Regions from separate parts of the Curtobacterium sp. LFS079 genome, predicted to be linked through region 1. Evidence: riboswitches for the same ligand, from Rfam matches in the RefSeq annotation. Region 1 holds a riboswitch; each other region holds the start of a gene.
The links. A riboswitch is a leader RNA that binds a small molecule or an ion and turns the genes downstream of it on or off. The one in region 1 is predicted to bind S-adenosylmethionine.
Positions count from the first base shown of each region.

Region 2: it holds a riboswitch for S-adenosylmethionine, as region 1 does, so the genes downstream of both, ACNQPB_RS13135 (DUF1737 domain-containing protein) here and ACNQPB_RS10310 (aminotransferase class V-fold PLP-dependent enzyme) in region 1, are expected to answer to the same signal.
Region 3: it holds a riboswitch for S-adenosylmethionine, as region 1 does, so the genes downstream of both, ACNQPB_RS12710 (hypothetical protein) here and ACNQPB_RS10310 (aminotransferase class V-fold PLP-dependent enzyme) in region 1, are expected to answer to the same signal.

Region 1 covers NZ_JBFPFO010000005.1:47,406-53,285, forward strand. The annotation lists gene ACNQPB_RS10295 (MFS transporter) at 1-1,063, shown strand, start outside; gene ACNQPB_RS10300 (metal-dependent transcriptional regulator) at 1,066-1,779, opposite strand; gene ACNQPB_RS10305 (class I SAM-dependent methyltransferase) at 1,824-2,630, opposite strand; gene ACNQPB_RS10310 (aminotransferase class V-fold PLP-dependent enzyme) at 2,679-4,082, opposite strand; SAM riboswitch class IV at 4,118-4,230, opposite strand; gene hisN (histidinol-phosphatase) at 4,400-5,212, opposite strand; gene rsgA (ribosome small subunit-dependent GTPase A) at 5,269-5,880, opposite strand, start outside.
Region 2 covers NZ_JBFPFO010000007.1:71,005-76,884, reverse strand. The annotation lists gene ACNQPB_RS13150 (glutamate--cysteine ligase 2) at 1-682, shown strand, start outside; gene ACNQPB_RS13145 (O-succinylhomoserine sulfhydrylase) at 691-1,899, opposite strand; gene ACNQPB_RS13140 (rhodanese-like domain-containing protein) at 1,900-2,310, opposite strand; gene ACNQPB_RS13135 (DUF1737 domain-containing protein) at 2,307-2,573, opposite strand; SAM riboswitch class IV at 2,584-2,698, opposite strand; gene ACNQPB_RS13130 (GntR family transcriptional regulator) at 2,899-3,654, shown strand; gene ACNQPB_RS13125 (glycosyltransferase family 2 protein) at 3,828-5,819, shown strand; gene ACNQPB_RS13120 (hybrid sensor histidine kinase/response regulator) at 5,816-5,880, shown strand, end outside.
Region 3 covers NZ_JBFPFO010000006.1:235,137-241,016, forward strand. The annotation lists gene ACNQPB_RS12695 (amino acid permease) at 1-320, shown strand, start outside; gene ACNQPB_RS12700 (helix-turn-helix domain-containing protein) at 403-978, opposite strand; gene ACNQPB_RS12705 (sodium:solute symporter family protein) at 1,240-2,781, shown strand; SAM riboswitch class IV at 2,904-3,023, shown strand; gene ACNQPB_RS12710 (hypothetical protein) at 3,040-3,360, shown strand; gene ACNQPB_RS12715 (hypothetical protein) at 3,389-3,580, opposite strand; gene ACNQPB_RS12720 (VIT1/CCC1 transporter family protein) at 3,923-5,041, shown strand; gene ACNQPB_RS12725 (matrixin family metalloprotease) at 5,081-5,880, shown strand, end outside.

The DNA of each region.
Region 1 (5,880 bases):
CGTGGCCGGCGCCCTGGTGGTTCCGAGTTCGCTGGCCCTGATCGTGAACTTCTTCAGCGGGCCGGCACAGTCGCGGGCCATCGGCCAGTGGTCCGGGTGGACCAGCGCCGCGGCCATCGTGGCGCCGCTGGTGGGTGGTCTCTCGGTCGATTACCTGTCGTGGCGGTTCTTCTTCTTTGCCAACGTGGTTCCCTTGGCCGTCGTCTGGCCGCTGGTCCTGAAGCTGCGCGCGGACGACAGCAAGGACCCGGTGTCCGGACACATCGACTACCTTGGTGCCCTGCTGGCCATCATCGGACTCGGCGGTCCGGTCTATGCGTTCATCGAACAGGGTCACCTCGGCTGGGACAGCCCGGTCGTGTGGTTGCCGCTTGCTGTCGGCGTGGTGGCCCTGGCGGTGTTCCTGGCCCACGAGGCCCGGACGCCGGCGCCCATGCTTCCGCTTCGTCTGTTCACGATCAGGAACTTCGGCTGGGGAAACATCGCCACCTTGGCCATCTACGCCGCATTCTCCCTGGGCTTCTTCCTCCTGGGGATCTACCTTCAGCAGGTGGGCGGGATGCGTGCGACGACGGCGGGCATCGCCCTGCTTCCCTCCACCGTGATCCTGATGCTGGCGTCGAGCTACTTCGGCGGGCTTGCCGGCAAGTTCGGCCCCCGCTGGTTCATGACCCTCGGCCCGGTGCTGTGCGGCATCGGCTTCCTGCTGCTGCTCACCGTGCAGGAAACGCTCAACTACTGGACACAGGTGCTGCCTGGACAGATCGTGTTCGGCGTCGGGCTGGCCGTGACGGTGGCTCCGCTGACTGCAGCCATTCTGGGCGCGGTTCCGCCCGAGCAGGCAGGCATAGGTTCGGCGATCAACAATGCCGTGGCCCGCATCGCTGGCCTGGTCTGCATCGCCTTCGCCGGGATCATCACCGGCCCGGTCCTGACGACGGCGGGCCTCCACCAGGGCGCGGTGGTCACCGCGTTGCTGCTGATGATCGGGGCAGCGGCGTCCGCCGTCGGGATCCGCAACCCGGAGCTGGAAACCGTACCGCAGGCCGGGGAGGGACAATAACGTCAGGCGTCGTGCAGCGTGCAGCCTGCGTGGGTCGACTCGGAGGCCACCCACAGCGCCGAGGCCACCTCGTCTGCCAGGTCGTATTCACGGCTCGACGCTCCGCTGCCGATCCTCACCACCAACGCGCCGCCAAAGGGCTTGCGGCCCAGGACTTCCACGCTGGCGTCCAGGTCGATTTCTTCCGCCGCCAGGTAGCGCAGCAGCTCCGGGTTTTCGTCGCTGATCCTGGTGATCCGGCCGGAATGCCCCTCGTCCAGCTCGACCATCCGGTGGGCGTGCGGCAAGATGACGGTACCGTCCGCGGCGGGAATGGGGTCGCCGTGCGGATCGCGTGCAGGGTTGCCCAGTTTCCCGGCCATGCGCTCGATGAACGTATCGGAGACGGCGTGCTCGAGGAGCTCGGCTTCATCGTGGACCTCGTCCCAGCTGTAGCCAAGCTCCATGACCAAGTAGGTCTCGATCAGCCGGTGCCGCCGGACCATGGCCAGCGCGAGCTGCACCCCTTCCGGGGTGAGGGTGACCGCGCCATACGGCCGGTGGTCCACCAGGCCCTGGTCTTTGAGCTTGCGGACCATCTCCGAAACCGAGGAGTTCGCCACGCCGAGACGCTGGGCCAGCTGCGACGACGTGATGGGTTTGTCCTGCCACTCGGTGAACGAGTAGATGACCTTGACGTAGTCCTCGATCGAGGATGAGGGCGTGCCGGTCTTCACGCTCCTAGCCTACCGTGAACGGCATGCCTGGAAATTTGCCCGGCTCAGGCTTTCCGCGCCCGCCAGCTCTGTGTTATGTAGGGCAGCCGGATGACATCGGATGGTCCGTGGCCAAGGTGCTCGTGCAGGTACCACTGGAGGTTGGCCATGACTTTCGCCCGGGTGGCCTCATTCGCGCGCAGGTAGTAGCTGCGCGACTTCGTCAGCTCCATGATGTCTTCCGCGAACAGCGGATCTTCCCACGGGCTAAGGTGGCTTTCCAAGCCGATGAATTCCGGGCCCACCACGGGTCGGAAGTCCGATTTGTGGACGTCCCCGGCATGCATGATGCGCGAGAGCCGGTGGACCCAGGGGACCGAGGTGTCCAGCTGGTTCCACACGAGGCCGAGTACTCCGCCGGGACGCAGGATGCGGGCCAGTTCGGTGCTCGCCAGCAGGGGATCGCACCAGTGCCAAGCCTGGGCAACGCTGACGACGTCGAATGCTGAATCCGCCAGTCCTGTTGCCTCTGCCGTGCCGAGGAGTGCCGTGGCCGCCGGGTAATCCTTCCGCAGCTGCGCGAGCATGTCTTCGGAAGGGTCGACGGCGGCCGTCTGCAGGCCGCGTTCCAGCAGCAGGGCGGTGAATTTGCCGGTCCCGGCACCGATGTCCGCGGCGGTCCGGGCGCCGGCGGGCACCAGCCAGTCCGCGGAATCGGCCGGGTAGCCGGGACGGACGCGGTGGTAGTGCTCGCCGCCGTCCTGGAAGCTCGATCCGAGCTCGCGCCGCCGCTCGCTGTGCAGTTTGGGACCGTGGAGCCTGGCGTTTCGGAGCTTGGGTCCGCCGCGGTGTCCACCGGATCGCAAAGCCACGCGTCCACTCCTCACCGGGTCCTGAAATACTCTATGAATCTACCGCACTCAGTCGGTGCTGCAGGGCGCGGCGCCTGCGGTTCCGGGAGTGTTTGGCGCCCAATGCGGGTAGCTGCGGTGGTCGTTGGCAGGGACCCAGCGGCCGGCGTCGACGACGTAATCCCAGCCGAGGCCCTCGGACTTGAGCGCCTTGATTCCGGCGATCAGACGCGTGGCGTCCTCGAGCCGGGAACCCAGGCCGAAGCTGGCGCGCAGGGAACCGGAGGGCAAGCCGAGCCGCTTGAGCAGCGGGTGGGCGCAGAATCGCCCGTCCCTCAGGCCGATGCCGTGTTCTGCGGCGAGGTACGCGGCGACCAGGCCTGCGTCGTAGCCCTCAAGGGAGAAGTTCACGACGCCGATGGTGTCGGCCGGGTCGGTGTCGCTGAAGATCTGGTGGACCGTGACACCCTCGATGTCCTTCAGGCCTTCAACCAGATGGGTCCGGATCGCGGATTCGTGGGCGTGCCACTCGTCCTGGTCCAGTTCCGCGATGACCTGGGTGGCCCGGGCCAGGGTGGCCGCGCCGAGCACATTGGGGGAACCGCCTTCGTGGCGGGCCGGTCCGGTGGCCCAGGTGACCGAGTCGAGGCGCGCTTCCCGGACGGCGCCGCCACCGGCGAGGTGCGGGGTGCCGGCGTCGAGCCAGTCGGGGCGGCCTACCAGGACTCCGGCGCCGAACGGTGCGTAGAGCTTGTGCCCGGAGAAGACCAGGTAGTCGATGTCCGCCGCGGCGATGTCGACCCGCCGGTGCGGGGCGAGCTGGGCGGCGTCGACGACAATACGTGCGCCGTACCCGTGGGCAAGGGCGGCAAGCTCCTTGACCGGCAGGATCTCACCTGTGACGTTGGAGGCTCCGGTGACAGCGAGCAGACTGACGCCGCCCTGCGCCAAGGCTTCGCGGACATTGGCCAGGGTCTCCGCCAGGGTGGGCGCGGCGACGATGCTGCGGTGCGGCACATGCTGCCAGGTGAGCAGGTTGGCGTGGTGCTCGATGTCCAGGTACAGGACTTCGCCGCCGTGCTTTCCGTCCACGACGGGCAGGCAACCGGCCAGCAGGTTCAGGGAATCGGTGGTGTTGCGGGTGAAGATCACGCTGTCGTCCGAGCGGCCGCCCACGAAATCCCGCACGATGTTGCGCGCGTTTTCGTAGACCGAGGTGCTGATCTGCGAGGCGTAGCCGGCGCCGCGGTGGACGCTTGCATAGAACGGCAGGATTTCGTTCAGGTATGCGGACACAACGGTCAGCGCCGGGGCGGATGCGCCGTAGTCCAGGTTTGCGTACCGTACGTGGCCGCCCTGGATGAGCGGGGCCTGCAGTTCGGCGCCGGTGACGGCGGCCAGCGGGCGGGCAGCGGGTGCCTGCGGGGAGTCGTTGTGACGGAGTTCAGGCGAAGTGAAAGTGGCAGTGCTCATGGAAGTCCTCATTCAAGGGAACCCTGCGTGCAGGGGATCCGCGCTTGCCGCATCCGTTCCGGACCGGCCGGGTCGTCACCCGGGGCACCCCGCCGCGATGGAGGGTTGCCGGCCAGCAAACCGGGGTTTCACGCTGGCACTCGTGACCTGTCTTTGAGACTAAGACACCATACGCGACGCGCCAAAGCCGGCCGGCTTTGTTAAGCCGATTGTTACGGAAAGCGGATTCGGGGCTGTTTGCCGAACAAAAATCGGCAGGCGTCCCGCAGCGGGGACGCCTGCCGATGAATCTTCGCCGAAGCCTGAGGGGTGCAGGCTTAGAGGAGGTCGTCGATGGACGGGTTGAGTTTCCTGAGGACCTCGGAATGCAGGATCGAGTTGCTGGCGACGGCGTTCCCTCCGAAGGGGCCGTCCGTGCCGTCGAGGGAGGTGAAGCGGCCGCCGGCTTCGGTCACGATCGGCACCAGCGCCGCCATGTCATAGAGCTCGAGCTCGGGTTCCGCGGCGATGTCCACGGCGCCTTCGGCCACGAGGCAGTAGGACCAGAAATCGCCATATGCCCGGCTGCGCCAGACCGCGTCTTCCAGATCCAGGAAGGAATCCAGTGAGCCTTGCTTCTTCCACTCCGAGATTTCCGAGTAGGACAGCGAGGCGTCGGACAGTCGCGAGACGTTGCTGACCTTGAGCCGGGTGGCCGAGGCCAGGGAGCGGCCGGTGTAGGCGCCTCCACCCTTCACTGCCCACCAGCGCCGGCCCAGGGCGGGAGCGCTGACGACGCCGACAACCACCTCGTCGCCGTCGACGAGAGCAATGAGGGTGGCCCAGACGGGAACGCCGCGGACAAAGTTCTTGGTTCCGTCAATCGGATCGATGATCCAGCGCCGGGCGCCGTGCCCCGTGCTGCCGAATTCCTCGCCCAACACCGCGTCCCGTGGACGTGAGCGGGACAGTTGGCCGCGGATGGCTTCCTCGGCGGAGCGGTCGGCATCGGTCACCGGGGTGAGGTCGGGCTTGGACTCAACCTGCAGGTCCAGGGCCTTGAATCGCTCCATGGTCAGGGCATCGACGGAATCCGCCAGCACGTGGGCAAGGCGGAGGTCGTCGTTGTAATTTGGATCGGCTTGGGTCATGGTTCCAAACTACCGGCAAAACACTGCCCGCCCGGGGACTTGTGGAGCATGCCTCGTCAGATGACGGTGCCCAGTTCCTTGGTTTCCTTGGCCTCCTGGCGCGGATCCGCGCCGAGGAGCCGCCGCAGGGAGGCAAGGCGGGCCGGGCCTGCTTCCCCGGCGGAACCGGAGGCGACCCAGTCGTCGAGGCCGCAGCGGACCGCGTTGGCATCGTGCTTGCAGCCCCGCTCGCAGGATTCGGTCCCCGGTTCGAGATCCGGGAACGCGTGCATGATCCGGTCCGGATCCACCAGCGCCAGCCCGAAGGAACGGATGCCGGGGGTGTCGATGATCCAGCTCCCGGCGGGAGCTTCGTGCAGCCTCAGGGCCAGGGCCGAGGAGGACGTGTGGCGTCCGCGGCCGGTGACGGCGTTGACGCCGCCAGTGGCGCGTTCGGCGCCGGTAAGGGCATTGACCATGGTGGACTTCCCGACGCCGGAGTGCCCCAGCATCACGGTGACTTTGCCGTCGAGGTGCTCACGCAGGTGGCTGACGGCGGCGACGTCAAGCCTGGCGGACAGTCCGTCGTCACTCCTGGCATCGATGCCGGAGGCCTCGGAGTCGGCGGTGCGGCTGATGATCACCGGGAAGTCGAGGCTCAGGTAGTTGGCCAACAGCTCCGCAGGATC
Region 2 (5,880 bases), on a different contig from region 1:
CCAGGCCTGGAACCGCTGGCCCTCGTCGGGTCCGTCGGCCGTGTTCGGCTCGTTGGCGAGCTACCGCCGCGTGGTGCGCCGGCTGATCGACACCGGGGTCCTCCTGGACGAAGGCATGATCTACTTCGATGCCAGGCTTTCGCGCAACAACCCCACGGTGGAGGTCCGGGTGGCAGACGTCTGCCTGCGGTCCGAGGACGCCGCGCTGATTGCGGTGCTGGTGCGGGCCCTCGTGGAGACGGCGGTCCGGGAGTCCGAGGCGGGAATCGAGCCGTCTTCCGTGCCTACGGCATTGCTCCGCATGGCATCGTGGCAGGCGAGCAACTTCGGCCTGCGCAGCGAGCTCCTGGACTTCGGTGCGTTCCGGCCCGCACCCGCGGCCGACGTCGTCTGGTCGCTCGTGGAGTACCTGGAACCCGTGCTCACCGAGCAGGGTGAGTTCGACCTCGCCCAGGCAGGCGTCACGGAGATACTGCAGCGCGGGAACGGCGCCACCGAGCAACGCCGCATCGCGAGCGAACAAAACGACAACGACGGCGGCCGCCCGGACCCCGCCGCGCTGGCCGCCGTCGTACGCCATGCTGTCCGGGAGACGATGCCGGAAGGTGCACCGGAGTCCGACACCAAGTCCCTGCCGGTGCTCACCTGGGTGCGGCAGGACTGGCGCGGAGCCGATACCTAAACCGGTATCTAGACCTGCTTTAGTGCCTGTTCGAGGTCCCGGATGAGGTCGTCCACGTCCTCGAGGCCCACGGAAAGCCGCACCACGCCGTCGCTCAGGCCGATGGCCGCACGGCCTTCCGGCCCCATGGCGCGGTGCGTCGTGGTGGCTGGGTGGGTGATGAGGGACTTGGAGTCGCCCAGGTTGTTCGAAATATCAATCACGGAGAGGCCGTCCAGCAGCGCGAACGCGGCGTCCTTGGCCGAGCGCCCGCCGGAGGGCAGCAGTTCGAAGGTCAGTACGGTGCCGCCGGCCTTCATCTGCTTCGTTGCGAGCTCGTACTGCGGGTGCGATTTCAGCAGTGGGTACTTGACCCAGTTGATGGCCGGCTGCTCTTCAAGCCATTCTGCGATCTTCAAAGCAGAGGAAGAGGAGTGGTTTACGCGCAGCCCGATCGTCTCCAGGCCCTTGGTCAGCACCCAGGCGTTGAACGCGGAGAGCGAGGGGCCGGTGTGCCGCATCAGCTGCTTGACCGGGCCGTCGATGAATTCCTTGGTGCCCAGGATGGCTCCGCCCAGCACGCGGCCCTGGCCGTCGATGTGCTTGGTGCCCGAGTAGACGATCACGTCCGCGCCGAGCTCGCCGCAGCGCTGCAGCAGGGGAGTGGCGAAGACATTGTCGACGACGACGGTCGCGCCGGCCGCGTGGGCCAGCTCGCTGACCGCGGCGATGTCCACGATCTCCTGCATCGGGTTGGAGGGGGACTCGAAGAAGACGGCGGTGGTCGGCTCGGAGAGGGCGGCACGCCACTGCTCCAGGTCCGGTCCGTCGACGAACACGGTCTCCACGCCCCAGCGCGGCAGGATCTCATTGAGGATCACGAAGCAGGAACCGAACAGGGATCGGGCTGCCACCACACGGTCACCGGCAGCCAGCAACGCACCCAGGGCAGTGAACACGGCGGACATGCCGGACGCCGTCGCGAAGCACGCCTCGGTGCCCTCAAGCAGGCGAAGGCGTTCCTGGAAGGTGGCCACGGAGGGGTTGCCGTAGCGGGAGTAGACGAAGCGCTCGTCCTCGCCGGTGAAGGCGCGCTCGGCGGCGGCCGCGGACTCGTACACGAAGCCGGAGTTCAGGAAGACGGCCTCGGACGTTTCCTGGAAATTGCTGCGGTCAAGGCCACCGCGGACGGCCTGGGTGTCGGGGCTCCAGCTGGCGGCGTCGGGATTGAAAGTCACTTAGATGTTCCCCAGGTTCGTAGGCAGTCCGCGGTTCTTCCAGCCGTTCACGGTGCGTTCTCCGTAGCGGTCGGGCTCCCCTTCGAAGCCTTCCAGCACGTTGTAGGCCGTGAAGCCGGCCTGCGTTGCGGCGATCGCGGCTGAGATGGAGCGCTGGCCCGAGCGGCAGATGAAGATGAGCTCGACGTCGCTGTCCTCGGGGGCCTGCTGCTTGAGCTCCTCGACGAAGTTGCCGTTCGGGACCCCGCCGGCGAAGTTCCACTGGATGAACAGGGGATCATTGTCCGTGGCCTTGGTGTCCGGGATGCCGATGTGCGCCCACTCGCCTTCGGTGCGCACGTCCACCAGGATGGCGCCTTCTTCGAGTTTGGCCCAGGCGTCCTGCGGGCTCAGGTCTCCGGCGTAGCTCATGCGTGTCCCTCGAATGCTTCCTCGTCGTCGTAGCCTTCGAGCTCGTCGACGGCGGAGGCCACCGCGGCGTCCGCGCTCGCGACGGCGGCGGGCAGGATCACGGCCTGCGCCACGATCACGTCGGTGCCGTTGAAGGTCGCAGCCGGGTTGCCGTGCAGCACGTAGCCTTCGGCGAGGGCAGCGGAAATCCGCTCGCAGAACTCGCGGGTGTCGGGGCCAGTGATGAGGCGGTAGGAGAGTTTGTCTTCGATTGGTTCAGGCATTGGTGCTCCTCAGTCACGCTTGCAGTTCGAAAAGTGTCGATACGCCGAGTAGTCACCTGAGGCACCCCGCCGGGAGAGAGGGTTGCCGACCAGCAAGTCAGGGCTGAACGCTGGTGCTCATTACTCACTAAGAAAAATAACACCGGCGACGACGGCCCGCAGTCCGGCCGCCGTCATGTTCCGTAATCGGGCGCGCTGGGCCGCTCCGCTTAGGTATACAACCCGGGCCGGATGGAGTGTTGAAGCGCTTCCAATTCACGTGGAGTTCATCTTCGGGCCGGGTTTCCCGGCAGCCCGGGAAACCGCGACTTGTATCATCAGCGGTGTGGACAACATCGTGAGCCTCCCGTTGCACCAACGCCTGAGCGAGGAATTCCGGGAGAGGATCCGCAGCGGCGTGTGGGCTGCCGGTTCGCAGTTGCCCAGCGAGGCGGAGCTTTGCCGGGAATTCGGCACCTCCCGCGGCCCGGTGCGCCAAGCCCTGGCGGCGTTGCGTGCCGAGGGAGCAGTCACCGGCGGCCGGGGCAAACCTCCGATGGTCCGCGGCGAGGTGCACTCCCAGTCCTTTTCGACTTTCATGTCCTTCACCGAATGGGCCCACTCGATCGGCCGCGTTCCCGGCCAGCAGACACTCGAAGTCGCGCGCCGGGTTGCCGGGAGCGAAGCGGCGCGGGAGCTCGGGCTGGAACCCGGGGACGCCGTCGTCGAAGTCCTGCGGCTCCGGACCCTGGACGGGTTGCCGGCCATGATCGAACGCACGTCCTTCATCCTCGAGGTGGGGCGGCTGCTGTTCGACTTCGATCCGGACGCAGGGTCAATCTTCGCCCACCTGAAGGAACTCGGAGTCGACCTCAGCCGCGCCCGCCACACCATTGACGCCGTGGCCGCGGATGAGGAGGATGCCCGGCTCCTGGAGCGCAAACCCGGCGTTCCGCTGCTGCGGGAACGGCGGTTGTCGCTGTCCGCCGACGGCAGGAAGCTTGAGTATTCAGACGACCGCTACCTGCCCGAACTGACGAACTTCACCGTGGACAACAGCGTCCAGCGGCGCACCGCCCTGGTACGGGTACACACGGCCTAGCCGCATCAGGGGCCGACGGCGGCGTTTTCCGCCTCCGTCACGCTCCGTAACGGGACTGGAACACGCTGTCGGGCGTCCTCCCGGGATGCCCGTGAACGCTGTACCCTGCGCTGGCACAATGGCATAATTTCTTAGATCAGGTCTGCACTGCCGAATCCAGCTGGGGGAATCGCATGCACGCTCTCGAAAACCTGCGCGCGGGTACCGATCGTCCGACAGGCAGGGACACACCAAGGGAAACTTCGGCGTACAACAAAGCCGGAATCGCCGGGTGGGCGGCGCAGCTTGGCCTGCCCGCGCCGGAGGCGCCACGGTCCCGCAGGATGGCACACATCGGCGGCATCAGCGCGATCGCCGCCCTCGTCCTCTATTTGGCCTGGCGCATCGGGTTCACCCTGCCCACGAGCGGAGCGAACGTCGCCATTGCGTGGGTGTTGGTGGTCTTCGAAGCCCTGCCGCTCGCCGGAATTGTCCTGAAGACCATCACCATCTGGAACATCGACAGTGCCGCGCCGGAAGCTCCGAAACAGGGTGACAAGCTGAGGACCGCGGTCCTCATCCCCACGTACAACGAGCCTGTCGAGGTGCTCTCGCCCACGGTTGCGGCGGCCTGCGCCCTGCAGCCCGCCCACGAGACATGGGTACTGGACGACGGCGACCGCCCGTGGGTGGTCGAAATGTGCCGCTCCTTCGGTGCCAGGTACCTGAGCCGGCCCAGCCACGAGCACGCCAAGGCCGGAAACATGAACCACGCCCTGGAATTGATGGCCCGGGAGGAGGCGGCCGGAGGCGAACCCATTGACATCATCGCCGTCCTGGACTGCGACCACGTTCCGCTTCCCAGTTTCCTCACGGCCACGCTCGGATGGTTCAACGACGAGGAGATCGCCCTCGTGCAGGGGCCGCAGGCTTTCTACAACTCCGGAGCCTTCGACGACGACGGCATTGCCGGTGAACAGGGCCTCTTCTTCAACGTCCTGATGCCGGCCCGCAACGTCGCAGGGGCGGGACCGTTCTGGTGCGGCTCGACGTCCCTGCTCCGTGTGAAGGCGCTCCGCGAGGTCGGCGGCGTGGCCACCGAGACCATCACCGAGGACCTCCATACCACCCTCAAGCTCATCCGCCGCGGCTGGAAAACCGCCTACCACCACCAGACCCTTGCGGTGGGACTGGCGCCTGCGACGGCCGAGCAGTACCTGCTGCAACGCCGACGCTGGGGCATGGGCGCCATGCAGATCCTGGCCTACGAGAAGCTTTGGGCGGCCAAGAGGTGGATGTCCTGGCGCAACTTCCACGAATACCTGAACGGAACCCTCTGGTGGCTGGAGGGGCTCGTTACCCTGATGGCGTTCTTCGTTCCCTTGTTCATCCTGTTTTCCGGGGCGCAGACGACAACCGCCGGACCCATTGAATTCACCATCGCGTTCCTTGCGATGTTCTTCATCCGCCTTTGGGGAATCAAGAGGCTCCTGCGGCATCAGATCCACTGGCCGACGGCGTTCGCGCTGCGGATCTTCAGGATCCCGATCGGCCTTGCCTGCTTGTTGTGGTTGCTGTCCCGCAAGAGCCTCGAATTCCAGGTCACACCGAAGGGGGCTTCCAACGAGCGCAACCGGGGCCGCGTGCCAGGGATGATCTACGTCATGATCGCCGTCGTTATCCTGGCCCTCGCATACGCGGCGGCCGGAGTCCAGGGCTGGGTCCCGTGGGCCTCGAGTCCCGGTTCCACCGTCGCGTCAGGCCTCTGGCTTGCCGTAGCCGGCGCCGTACTGCTGCTGGGGGCACTGCGCATCCGGGCGAGCGAGTATGCGACCTCCAGGCGGGAAGCGTACAGGTTCAGCGTCCAGGTGCCGGTGACAGTGGCAGGCTGCCGCGGTGAACTGGTCGATATCTCGATGGGCGGGGCGGCCGTGCGGGTCGTGTCCGGCGACCTGGCGGGGTCAGGTCCGGTCCAGCTCAGGCTTCCCGGCGCTGCGCCCCTTACCCTGCACATCGTGCGGGCGTGGACGACGCCGGACGGTGCAAGGATGGTCTCACTCCGCGACCTCCGGGGCGAATGGGCGATTTACAACGCAATTGCGCTGTGGCTGTTCCATACCCCGCCCGGCGCCGTTCCCGGGCTTCCCGCCGGCGTTCCCGCTGCCGCCCTGCGGGGCGCGCCATGAAAATCCGCAGGCCCTGGCTATGGTGGAGCCTGATTTCCGCGGTTACGGTTCCACTCCTTGC
Region 3 (5,880 bases), on a different contig from region 1:
TGTTCATCGAGGTGATCGTGGACGACAGCTCCGACTTCGAACAGGAACTGCTCGTGGAGGGCAAGCACCGCCACGGCTTCAAGGTCCTGGAGGTCCACAGCAACAACGTGCCCAACACCTTGGCTGCCGTGCTGCTGCACATCCGCGACGTCACCGGCCTCATGCCGCACATCTACTTCCGCTGGACGGAGGGCAACCCGATTGCCAACCTCAGCAAGTTCCTGTTCTTCGGCGAAGGCGAAATCGCTCCCGTGACCCGCGAGGTGCTGCGAGAGGCCGAGGCCGACATCACGCGCCGGCCCTGGGTGCACGTAGGGTAGCTGCGTTTTCTACATTGTGAGGCCCGCTCTGCGTCCTTTGACCTGGTCAAAGGACGCAGAGCGGGCCTCACATGTCCAACCCTCAGCGGCTGGCGGCGGGCACCAGGATCCAGAGCACCTCGACGGTTTCGTCCGTGGGGTTGACCCAGGTGTGCGGCTCGCGGCCGGGGAAGGACAAGGTGTCGCCTTCCTCGAGCTCGTACTTTTCGTTGCTCAGGATCAGCTGGATACGGCCCTTGGTGACGTGCAGGACGTCCACATCGCAGTCGACGGCGTAGAGCTCCGATTCGCCGCGCCCGCGGGGTTCGATCACGGCCCTGATGATCTGCAGGCGGCGCTCGGACCGCGCCGTGAGGAGTCGCTCCACGATTCCTTCGCCGCCCAAGGAAATCTTCGGCCCGTCGTCACGGCGCGTCAGGTGCGTCTCCGGTGCCGCGAAAAGATCGCCGATGGACACGGACAACACCTGGCACAGCGTCACCAGGGACGCCACCGACGGCGAGGTCAGGTCCCGTTCCACGCGGCTGAGGAATCCCTTGGTCAGCCCGGTGGCTTCTGCCACCTGCTCGATGGTGAGCCGCTGGGATTGGCGGGCGGCGCGGATTCTTGAACCGATGGCAAGCGGAACGTTGCTGGGTTCAACGGGAAGAGCCTTCATTCACGAACCTTTCAGGCCGAAAAGTGCGGCCCAGTCATTTGGGCCATAGTATCCGGCGGGGCCGCGGAGCCCCCTGCCCTGTGCACCCGCCCTTGACTGTTACGCCGATCACTACATATCCTTTCATGCAACAAGTGTTGCCCTCTAGGCAAAATGGCAAACTTTCCTCCCCCAACACCCCGCACCGCGGAATGGTCCGAATGACACCGGCGCTGTCATGGAAACGGAACCCGGCCGCTGCAAAATCCCCAGGAGCCGACAATGGACTCATCGTTCCTCAACATCGCCATTGTGGTGGTGTATCTGCTGGCCATGCTGGCCTTTGGCTGGTGGGGCAAGTCCCGCACCAAGAACAACAGTGACTTCCTCGTGGCCGGCCGCCGCCTGGGCCCGTTCCTCTACACGGGCACCATGGCGGCAGTGGTCCTTGGCGGCGCCTCCACGGTGGGCGGCGTGGGCCTCGGCTACAAGTTCGGCATCTCCGGCATGTGGCTCGTCGTCGCGATCGGCACCGGCGTGCTGCTGCTGAGCCTGCTCTTCGCCGGGACGATCCAGCGCCTGAAAATCTACACCGTCTCCCAGATGCTCAGCCTGCGGTACGGCCAGCAGGCCACGCAGACCTCGGGCATCGTCATGCTCGCCTACACCCTGATGCTCTGCGCCACGTCCACCGGCGCCTACGCCACCATCTTCGTGGTCCTCTTCGGCTGGGAGCGCTGGCTCGCCATCGCCGTCGGCGGCGCAATCGTGCTGGTCTACTCAACGATCGGCGGCATGTGGTCCATCACCTTGGCCGACCAGGTCCAGTTCGTCATCAAGACCGTGGGTATCTTCTTCCTCATGCTGCCCTTCGCCCTGAACGCGGCCGGCGGCCTGGACGGCATCCGCTCCCGGGTGAAGGAGTCCTTCTTCCAGATCGACGGCATCGGCATGCAGACGATCATCACCTACTTCGTCGTCTACACCCTCGGCCTGCTGATCGGCCAGGACATCTGGCAGCGCGTCTTCACCGCCAAGACCCCCAAGGTGGCCCGCTGGGGCGGCGCCACCGCCGGTGTCTACTGCATCCTCTACGGCCTGGCCGGCGCCGTCATCGGCCTGGCTGCCCGCGTAGCCCTGCCGAACATCGACGTCAAGGCGCTCGGCAAGGACGTCGTCTACGCGGAAGTTGCCACCCACATCCTCCCGATCGGAATCGGCGGCCTGGTCATGGCCGCAGCCGTCGCCGCCATGATGTCCACGGCGTCCGGCGCCCTGATCGCCGCCGCGACCGTGGCCCGCGCAGACGTTGTTCCGTTCGTGGCCAGCTGGTTCGGCAAGACCGTCCACACCGATGACACCGAAAACCCCGAGCACGACGTCAAGGCCAACCGTTACTGGGTCCTGGGCCTGGGCATCCTGGCCGTGCTGATCTCCATGGCGGCGCAGGACGTGGTCGTGGCCCTGACCATCGCCTACGACATCCTGGTGGGCGGCCTGCTGGTCGCCATCCTCGGCGGCCTGGTCTGGAAGCGCGGCACCGGGGTTGCCGCTGCCTGGTCCATGGCAGTCGGCTCGGTGCTGACGCTGGGCCTGTTGATCATGTACGCGGTGGGTGCCATCCCGAGCGAGGACGGCGTCTACGCCAACGAGCCCATCTACTGGGGCCTGGGCGCTTCCCTTGTCTGCTATGTGGTGATTTCCCTGCTCACGCCGCCCACGGATCCGGAAGTCCGCGAAGCCTGGGAGCGCCGGGTTGCCGGGGCTGTCTCCGAGGAACTGCCCCTGGACGCGCACCCGGTGGCCAGCCACACGGGCCACTAGTCCCCGGCGGGCTAACAGGATAACGACGACGGCGGTGCCACCTTGCGCAGGTGGCACCGCCGTCGTCGTTCCCGGCTTTGCCCTGTCCCGCAGGCGGGACGGGTGCGCTAAGGTAAGTCCAGCTTCAAGAGATGTGGCGCCAAGCTCCGACTTGCCACGCACCAACCCCATGTTCACGGGTGGTTCGGATGAGGAAGCGGCCTGCACCGGACCAGAGACAACCGGCCAGGCAAGAGCAACTCCCCCAGGAGAAGGCCAATGCCTCTTGATGCCACCGCCCACCTTGCACCTGCCCAGACGGACAACCGGAATGAACCGCGCGCCGAACCGCCCGCAGCCGCAGGCTCCCCGGCGGCGCTGCGGGTGATTCCCTGTGTCGATATTTCCAGCGGATCGGTGCTGCTCTTCGTGGCCGGCAGGCGCGAACTCGGGCGGTGCGCTGACCCGCGGCTCCTCACCCGGGCGCTGGCCCGTACAGTACGGCCCGCCCTCTGGTTTCCGGCCGAGCGGAGGCTGCTCCTCGCCGTCGCCGCGCGCGGTTACCGCGGGGGCAAGGACCTGTCATTCATCCTGGAGTGACGGAAAAGACCGGAACACGGGTACCGGGCTATTCTTCGTCGCCTTCTTCTTCCCGGTGTTCATCGACGTCGAGCGGCACGACCCGTTCTTCTTCGTCAATGGCGTCGTCTTCTTCGTCCCATTCCTCGTCCACAGGGATGTCCTCGCTGTAGTCGTAGGCGGGATCCGCCTCGACGGTCGGACGTTCGGCGTGCCAGGCATGCGGTTCGGTGCTGTCCACGGTGAAACCTTCCGTTCACTTTGCCGCGGGCTGCGGCTCGGTCCGGCCAACTGCACGGCCGCGCCAATCCGTGCCCCTTGTTCCTCCATCTGAGCACTGCCCCTGCCGGGGGTCAAGGTGTGGCAGGACGGCGCTTGCTTTAAGGCATGCCGAAACTCCGTGGTGAGGATTACCGGCCAAAAAACCGCGGAAATTGGCGCTAATGTGGAAGTGCAACGGGGCGATGAAACCCGCCCCGGCAACACAGGAGCCACAGTGCAAACGCGAAAAGCCACAGTGCCGCGAAAAGACCCAGTGCCGCCAAAAGCCACAGTGCCGCCAAAAGCCACAGTGCAAACGCCAATGGACACAGCGCGGCCGCAAGACACCGCGCAGCCGGAACCTCCCTCCCCCGCAGACATCAAACGCTGGCGGCAGTACCTGGCCGACGAACGCGCCGAAGCCGCCGTGTACCGCGAACTGGCGCAGCGCCGCGACGGCGAAGAACGCGAAATCCTTCTGGCCCTCGCCGACGCCGAAGGCCGTCACGAAGCCCACTGGCTTCGCGTGTTGGGTGAACACGCGGGAATGCCCAAGGCGGCGTCGACCCGCAGCCGCCTGCTCGGCTTCCTGGCGCGGCATTTCGGTTCGGTGTTCGTGCTGGCCCTTGCCCAGCGCGCCGAGAGCCGCTCCCCCTACGCCACCGATCCCGCCGCGACGCGTGCAATGGCCGCCGACGAGCAGATCCACGAAGAAGTGGTCCGCGGTCTGGCCACCCGCGGCCGCAACCGGCTCTCCGGTTCCTTCCGCGCCGCTGTATTCGGCGCAAACGACGGCCTGGTCAGCAACCTGTCCCTCGTGATGGGCATGGCGGCCACCGGCGTCCCCACCTCCGTAGTGCTCTTCAGCGGCATCGCCGGCCTGCTGGCCGGTGCGCTGTCCATGGGCGCCGGCGAGTACGTCTCGGTCCGCTCCCAGCTGGAACTGCTGAAGGCCACCCGGCCCACCCAGGTCACGCTCTCCGCGGCGCCTTCCCTGGACATCGAGCACAACGAGCTGGTGCTGGTCTACCTGGCCCGCGGCATGAGCCACGAAGCCGCCGAACACCGCGCCGCCGAGCGCATGGGCGTCTACTCCTGCGACTGCGATCCATCCCTGTCCCTCCACCCGGAGGAAGAGGAGAGCCCGGACGAGCACGAAGCCGTCGGTTCCGCCTGGGGTGCCGCGGTGTCCAGCTTCTGCTTCTTCGCCTCCGGTGCCATCGTGCCGATCCTGCCGTTCATCTTCGGACTCGGCGGTTTCGCTGCCCTCCTGACGGCCGGTACTCTGGTGGGCGTCGCGCTTCTCGGAACGGGCGCCGTCGTTGGTCTGCTTTCCGGCACCTCGCCCCTCACGCGTGGCCTCCGCCAGCTGGCGATCGGCCTTGGCGCCGCCGGCGCAACCTACGGGCTTGGCCTGCTGTTCGGAGCTGTGGTCGGCTAGGCGGCAGGCAGCCGCTTTGTCTACAACGCAGGGAGCAGGATGTACCCGGATTTCGAGCCCGACGGCGGCCTGCCGCCCCGGCGTCCCCGCACCGGCCTGTACCTGCTCCGCAACCTCCTGGTAGTGGCCGTTGCGGTTGTCATCGCGCTGCTGGTCAGTGGCTTCCTGCGCGGCGATCCACGGATCACGTCCCTCTTTCCGGCCTTGCCGGGAGCCAGCCGCCAAGCCACGGACAAAGGCGCGCAACCCGGTACGGCGGCGGGCGCCGCGGCGCCGGGCTCGAAGAAGCAGCAGGATGACGACGCTCCACCGCCCGGCCTTGAGGAGGCCGGGCATCCGCTGCTCACGCCCGTGAAACCGGCGGTGGAAAGCACGTCCTACAAGTTCCTGGCCACCAACCCGGACGGCAGCCCGGTGGGCTACTCGCCCTGCCGTCCAGTGCACTATGTGGTCAACGCGGAACTCGCCCCGGCCGGTTCGGAAGGCCTTCTGGAAGACGCTGTGGCGAAGATTTCGGCCGCCACGGGCCTGAAGTTCGTCAAGGACGGCGCCACCAAGGAGAAACCCACGCCAAAGCGCGAGGCCTACCAGCCCAAGCTCTACGGGAACCGCTGGGCTCCGCTGCTGGTTTCCTGGACCACCCCCGCGACGTCTCCCGCATTGGCGGGCAAGGTGATCGGCACCGGCGGCAGCACGGCCTACAGTTTCGGTTCGGGCCCGCGCAGCTACGTCTCGGGGCGCCTGGACCTGGACACCCCGCAGATCACCGAACTCATGGGCTTGCCCGGCGGGGCGGACTACGTCTCGGCGGTCATGCAGCACGAGTTGGGCCATGTGGT